Regions from separate parts of the Alishewanella maricola genome, predicted to be linked through region 2. Evidence: riboswitches for the same ligand, from Rfam matches in the RefSeq annotation. Region 2 holds a riboswitch; the other holds the start of a gene.

Region 1 (3,412 bases), on a different contig from region 2:
GCCCACAAAGGCGATACCACCACATTGCGCCACAATACAGGCAGTGACTAACGCGGTAAGCAGTAATAACACCAGACGCAGACGCTGTGTATTCACGCCCAAGCTGCGGGCACTGTCGTCTGATAATAACAAGGCATCCAGTTGCCGCCTGACCGCTAATGCCACCACCAGCAATACCAAAACAGCGGGCGCAATTAATGCAACACTGTGCCAATCGGCACGACTTAAGCTCCCCATCATCCAAAAAATAACCCGATTAGCCGCAAAAGGCTCAGCAAAATACAGAATAAAGCTGCTGATCGCGCTGAGCATAAATGACACCGCCACCCCAGCGAGTAAGGTCACTTCCATTTTTTGTAGCCTATTACCCATACAGGCAATAAACACCAACAGCACCGCAAGCAAAGCCCCTAAAAAGGCCGCCAACGCCATGCTGATCAGTTGATCGGGTAGCACAATACTGACAATGGTCGCCCCTAACCCAGCCCCAGCCATTAAACCAAATAAATAAGGATCAGCCAGTGGATTACGACTGACGTTTTGTAAAACGGCACCGGCCACAGCCAAGCCTGCCCCCACTAACATGGCAACAAATAAACGAGGTAAACGAATTTGCCAGATAATCGTCTGGGTTAGCGGCTCGCTCAATGCTTGGCCAGTTAAAGCGAGCAGCAATTCACGCCAACTGATCGCGACACTGCCAATTTGCAAACTCAATAGTAAACTCAGTACCAATAAACCGCTTAACAGCCATAGCAAGGCTCGCTGACGGGGTTTTAACTGTTTTAGCATGGGCTTGGCACTCCGACTTTCGCGTGCGCGAGCTCAGGTATAAAGGTCACTTGCAACCAGCCATAATCGGCTTGCGATGATACCACGCAAGGCAAACCAAAAACCTGCTGTAATAATGCTGGGCGCAAAACGTCGTGTGGCGTACCATAGGCCCGCACCTTACCGTTTTCCAATAACAATAGCTTCTGGCAATAACGCGCGGCTAAATTCAGATCGTGCAAACAACAAATAATGGTTTTATTCAGCCCCTGTAGCAGTTGCAATACCTGATGTTGGTATTTCACATCTAAATGATTGGTCGGCTCATCCAATAATAAAATAGTCGCTTGCTGCACCAAAGCGCGTGCAATATTTAGCCGCTGTAATTCGCCCCCCGATAAAGTATCGGCGCGTAGTTGCGCTTTATCAGCCAAACCCACTTGCTGCAATGCTAACCTTACCTGCTGCAGGTCTTGGGCACTGGTGCCCTCATACCAGCGCTTATGTGGTAACAAGCCCATCGCCGCAACTTGCTCACAACACAACCCCTGCGGTGCACTGCTGATTTGTGCCACGGTGGCAACTTGCCGTGCTAAAGCCTGTGCACTCTGCTGCTGCAACGGCTGGCCAGAAAGTAAAATTCGGCCACTATTCGGCGCATAACGGCCATTGAGTAGTTGTAATAAACTACTTTTACCCGCGCCATTTGGGCCGATAATACCAACGACTTCATTAGGGGAAATAGCCAACGTAATCTGGTCGAGCGCCAGCACAGAGCCTGAGCTACGCGAATTGGGATACGCTAAGCAAAGCTGGTCTAGAGTATAAATGGCGGCTGTCAAAACGATATCCTGTAATTACTCGCAGGCAGCATCCTACAGCCCGTTTGACACAGGTGGCAGGCCGCTACCGTGTTTTCCCGCACGGGGGCATTTTTACACCAAGGCAGGTATCCTGACTGACTACGATAACCCCTGTTTCGCCTTCCCGTTAAGTGGCCTTGAAACACAGCATAGTTTACAGTTGCGGGTACAGTTCAGGGTTTGCACCTGATTCCCTATGTTAAGCTTTAAGCTCACCTTAGTGTTTAAGCGTTGCTTGTTATAAGATAGCAACGCTGGCTATTGTAACAGTAAAAGGTTACAGCAGATATCGGATTACTGCTTTGCTTTATTGCGCTCTACCGGTGAAATTTATTACGCATAGGGTTAACTTTTATCCTGCAATTTTAAAGATAACTGCTAGGCTTAAGCTATTTATAAAATCTGAACGCTGCAAGCCTCAGGGCTAAACACCTGACATGGAGCAACCTATCACTATGACAAAAACACTCAACGTCTTGGCCATCTGCGGCAGTTTACGCGCTAAATCGACTAATCGGGGTATGTTGCTATGGGCACAAGCACACGCACCAAAAGGTATGAAAATCCACCTGGCCGACTTATTAGATGTGCCCTTTTATAACGCCGATTTAGCAGAGAAACCTGCTGCTGTCAGCCGGTTACTTAACGATTTCGCCCAAGCAGATGCATTAATTCTGGGCTGCCCAGAGTACAATTACTCACTGGCCCCCGCTTTAAAAAACGCGCTAGATTGGGCATCGCGTGAACCTGATAATTACCTATTACGTGGCAAGGCGGTGGCTATTATGGGAGCGGCAGGGGGCATGGGTAGCTCGCGCGCGCAATATCATTTACGTCAAGTCTGTGTATATCTCGATTTACACCCGTTAAATAAACCCGAAGTTTTTGCCAATGCGTTTAGCGGCGCTTTTGACAACGAAGGACATTTAATTGATAGTAAAATCCAAGAAAATATCAAACAGCAACTGCTCGCGTTGGCGGCATGGCAACAAAAACTGCAGCCGTAAATTGATAACACGTTGCCTGTTAGGGATATTTTTAGCGCCCTTTTAGCTGAACGGGTAACACTATTCGCCTGACGTTGCTTTATTAAAACATAAATAGCCGAACAGCATCTCACAAGATGTTCAAACGCTGAGACTAAACGGATTGATCTGATGAAATGGCTGCTACTTTTTAGCATAATGATCTTGAGTGTGTCGTACGCCGAAACGGCAGAGACATTGCCGTCAAAACTACAATTTCGCGAAGCGCTAACCTCACCTGCAGCGCAATACAGCCAAGCTTTGTTGTCTGAAGCCTATCGGCGTTTAAATATTGATGCACACTTTATTGATATTCCGTTTGGCCGAAGTTTATTAGAGTCGAATAAAGGCAGCTTAGATGGTGAGCTAGCTAGGGTGCTGGATGTGACCAAGCATTACCCTAACCTCGTCGCTGTACCCTATGTGTTGTTTGATACCAAGGTTTATTTGTATATCAATCAGCAACGCTGTGCAAAATGTAGCCTAGAAGACGTGCCAAGCTTGGCTTATGTCCGTGGCTCTTTGGTGTTAGAAGAAATCTTAAAAAAGCTGCCGCCTTCGCGCCAAGTAATTAGCTCTGGCAGTATCGAAAGTACCAAAAATTTATTTTTAACCGGCAAAGTCGATGCCGTGATTTTTGCGGCTTACCAGCTTAATGCACAAAGCGAATTCCCGATTAGCGAGCAATTTATTTTTAGCTTACCTGATTACCATTTACTGCATCGCGACCACAGCGCCTTATTACAGCCCTTG
Region 2 (3,412 bases):
TGGCGACAATAAAGCCAGTGATCACGCTAAGCTCGGTGGGGCGGCCATGGTAATAATCTTGCTGCATTGATGAATAGTTATTGGCCGTCGCGGTGATCACCTGTTGCACTTGCGCAAAGGTTGCCGTAAACGGCAAATCAACTTGTTCAAGCGAGGCCAGCTGACAGACTTCACTGACAATTTGCTGTAATTGAGGTTGATGCTCTGCCGCCGCTAAAGCACCATTTTTACAATTTAACACTGCGGTGAGCGGGTTAATAGCCGCATTAATCGCCAGCTTTTGCCATAAAGCCGCTATGCTATTCTCGGTGACGGTTAACGGGCCTAAGGCCTGATTTAAAGCCATGAAAACGGCTTTGCGATGTGCACTCGTTGCCTCATTCAGTGGGCTGAGCATACTTTTACCTTGGCCGGTATGGTGGATCTGCTCCGTTTGTCGTAAGGCTCCATGGCTAGTCGTTAAAAACCAGATCCCTTGTTTAGCTCGTGCAAATTGCCGTAATGCTGCAAGGTCTGGCATACCATTATGGGAAACGACAATTTGGGCGTTGTCAGTGAGATGCGGTTGTAGTTGGGCTAAGGCTTCGGTAACGGCATAGGCTTTTACCGGTAAAAACAAGGCATGGATGGGGGAGACTGCCGCTTGAAAATGGCATTGTTGCTCGGTGTGATCTAGCGCCAAAAAGCGCACGCTTAACGATTTAGGTTGACGCAACCACAAACGTACTGGCGTATCAGCCTGTTGCCACCGACAGGCAGCAAGCAGGCCAATAGCGCCTTGGCCAACGACGGTCCAGTTTAACGCTTGCTGCGTGGTCGCCATAAATGCCACAGTTTACGCACAACGAAAAAGGTTAAAACCCCAGCCATATCAGCTACCCAATCCCAAAAATCGCCCGTGCGTCGCGTATAGTTTTCTTGTATCACTTCAATTAAGGCGCCATAGATTGCCATTAAAAGTAGGATTTTCCAAAACACTGCGCGAAAGCCTTTCCAAATTAAGCCACTGAGTACAAAGAAAATACCAAAATGGGCCACTTTATCGAGATTTTCAATTTTAAAAAAAGACAACTCGCCAGCAAGCTTGTGGCCGTTAATCTCGGCCATAAAGCCAAAAGTGGCTAACAGCAAACATAATAAAAACAAAAAGCGATAAAACGATTGCGGCACGTTCTCACCTCCGATAAATGGGGCTCGGATTGTAGCAGTTTTCTGGTTATAATCACCAGCATAGACCGAGATAGGAGAGCAAGATGCCCGCTTTTGATATAGTTTCTGAAGTTGACCAGCAAGAGGTACTAAATGCGGTTGATAATGCTAACCGTGAATTACAAACGCGTTTTGATTTTCGCGGCGTAAATGCTGAATTTACCCTCAAAGATAAACAAATTAACATGGTGGCTGAGGCAGAGTTTCAGTTACAGCAAATGCTCGAAATCTTTTTTGCCAAAGCGGTGAAACGCAATCTAGATGTGCGCTCTTTTAAAGAAGGCGATGTGGTGCACTCGGGTAAAACCTACAGTTTAGCCTTATCGCTGCGCCAAGGTATCGAAACGGATATGGCGAAAAAGTTGGTTAAATTAATTAAAGACAATAAGTTAAAAGTGCAAGCCGCTATTCAAGGCGATCAAGTGCGCGTTACTGGTAAAAAGCGCGATGATTTACAAGAAGCGATTGCGGCGGTGCGTGCAGCTGAATTAGAGCAAGCTTTTCAATTTACCAACTTTCGCGATTGATTTGTAGTTAAGACTTCTAGAAGTCTATTGACTTGGCGCTGATTCAGCGTAAACTTGCGGCGGCTCTTGATAGAGCCGCCGCTTTTTTAGGTGCTTGGTCGCTGCTTTTTAATGTCATCGACCAAGTTAAACGGGAATCTGGTGTAAAACCAGAGCTGCCCCCGCAACGGTAAGCAACTTAAAGTATTTCATCCGCCACTGTCGCAAGATGGGAAGGCGAAATACTCGCGTCAGCAGGTTGTTAGCCCGGAGACCGGCCTAAAAGTCCTTCAAACCAAAGAAATGTGCGGTGGGCACATTGCTGGAGTATCTATGTTTAAACCTTCTTGGGCGCTGCTGTTGTCAGCCGTGCCTACTGCTGTATCCGCGACTGACGCGGTCGAACATATTAGTGTTTACGCTAATCGCATCCCTGTAGCCACTTCCGAAGTGTTAGCCAGTGTTTCTGTGCTAGATCGTGCAGATATTGAGGCTCGTCAAGCCAGTGATTTACCTGCTTTATTAGCGCAATTACCCGGTATTACTATTTCTCGTGACGGTGGCCGTGGCCAAAATAGCGGTTTGTATTTGCGTGGCGGGAATAATGGCCATACGCTCGTATTGATTGACGGCGTGCGCAGTGGCTCCGCCACCTTGGGTTATAAAACCTTATCGATGTTGCCCTTAGCGTTAATTGAACGAATAGAAGTGATCCGTGGCCCTCGAGCGGCATGGTATGGTGCTGACGCCTTAGCTGGAGTAATTGCTATTACCACTCGTCAAGCCAGCGGCGTGGAATTAACTGCGGATGTTGGCAGTTATGGGCAGGCTGGTGCTAGCATTAATGCCAGTCAACAACAGGGTGATCTGACTTTGAGTGCTACTGCTGGGTATAGCCGGGCCGATGGTTTTAATGTGCGTAACGATTTAGATAACGATCGGGATGGTTACCAACAACGTTTTGCTAAACTGGTGGCAGCTTATCAAACAGGATTGGGTCTTTGGCGTGGTCAGGTGGATGTTAACTCCGGTTTTTATCAGTTTGATACGGCCTGGGGCAGTGAAGATCAAGCTGAAACGTTAAACCGCAGTTATTTGTTGGGCTGGGAACATCAGCAAGGATCATGGCAACATCAAGCACAATTCAGCCGTACGCTGGATGATGACACGACTTACGGGCCTGTTTCGCAAAGCCCATATGTGACTGAACGCGATGAATTTAACTATCAAGCAGCCACCGCATTGACAGATAGCCTATCGGGTTTAGCGGGCGTGAACTGGTATCAAGAGAGCGTAGCACGCTCAGGCGTAGCCTATGTAAAGGATAATCGCCTAAATCGTGCCGCCTTTGCCGGTTTACAATTTGCTGCGCAAGGCTTGCGTTTAGACGGGGCAGTGCGCCGCGACCTTACCGACCAATACGGTGGTAACACGACTTGGCAATTAGCTGCAGGTGTTGATCTCAGTGATGCGATGCAGCTCAGACTGAGCCGGGGTTCGGCTTTTAAAACGCCGACCTTTAACGACTTGTATTATCCTGGTAGTGCCAATCCCGATTTACAACCAGAAAAAACGTTGTCGAATGAAATTGCACTGAGTTATCAGTTAGCCGCTGCGACGTTGCAGTTAGCCTGGTTTAAGCAAGATGTTGATAATCTGATCCAGTTTGATTTTGCGACCTACACACCACAAAACAT

What was found. Region 2 has a riboswitch for cobalamin ahead of JAO78_RS02905 (TonB-dependent receptor domain-containing protein). Riboswitches for the same ligand answer to the same signal wherever they lie in the genome.
Region 1: it holds a riboswitch for cobalamin, as region 2 does, so the genes downstream of both, JAO78_RS08600 (ABC transporter ATP-binding protein) here and JAO78_RS02905 (TonB-dependent receptor domain-containing protein) in region 2, are expected to answer to the same signal.

The regions. Positions count from the first base shown of each region.
Region 1 covers NZ_JAEINI020000004.1:328,383-331,794, reverse strand. The annotation lists gene JAO78_RS08605 (FecCD family ABC transporter permease) at 1-792, opposite strand, end outside; gene JAO78_RS08600 (ABC transporter ATP-binding protein) at 786-1,613, opposite strand; cobalamin riboswitch at 1,699-1,869, opposite strand; gene JAO78_RS08595 (NADPH-dependent FMN reductase) at 2,090-2,641, shown strand; gene JAO78_RS08590 (transporter substrate-binding domain-containing protein) at 2,792-3,412, shown strand, end outside.
Region 2 covers NZ_JAEINI020000001.1:587,897-591,308, forward strand. The annotation lists gene JAO78_RS02890 (ketopantoate reductase family protein) at 1-823, opposite strand, end outside; gene JAO78_RS02895 (VanZ family protein) at 799-1,170, opposite strand; gene JAO78_RS02900 (YajQ family cyclic di-GMP-binding protein) at 1,254-1,736, shown strand; cobalamin riboswitch at 1,808-2,012, shown strand; gene JAO78_RS02905 (TonB-dependent receptor domain-containing protein) at 2,049-3,412, shown strand, end outside.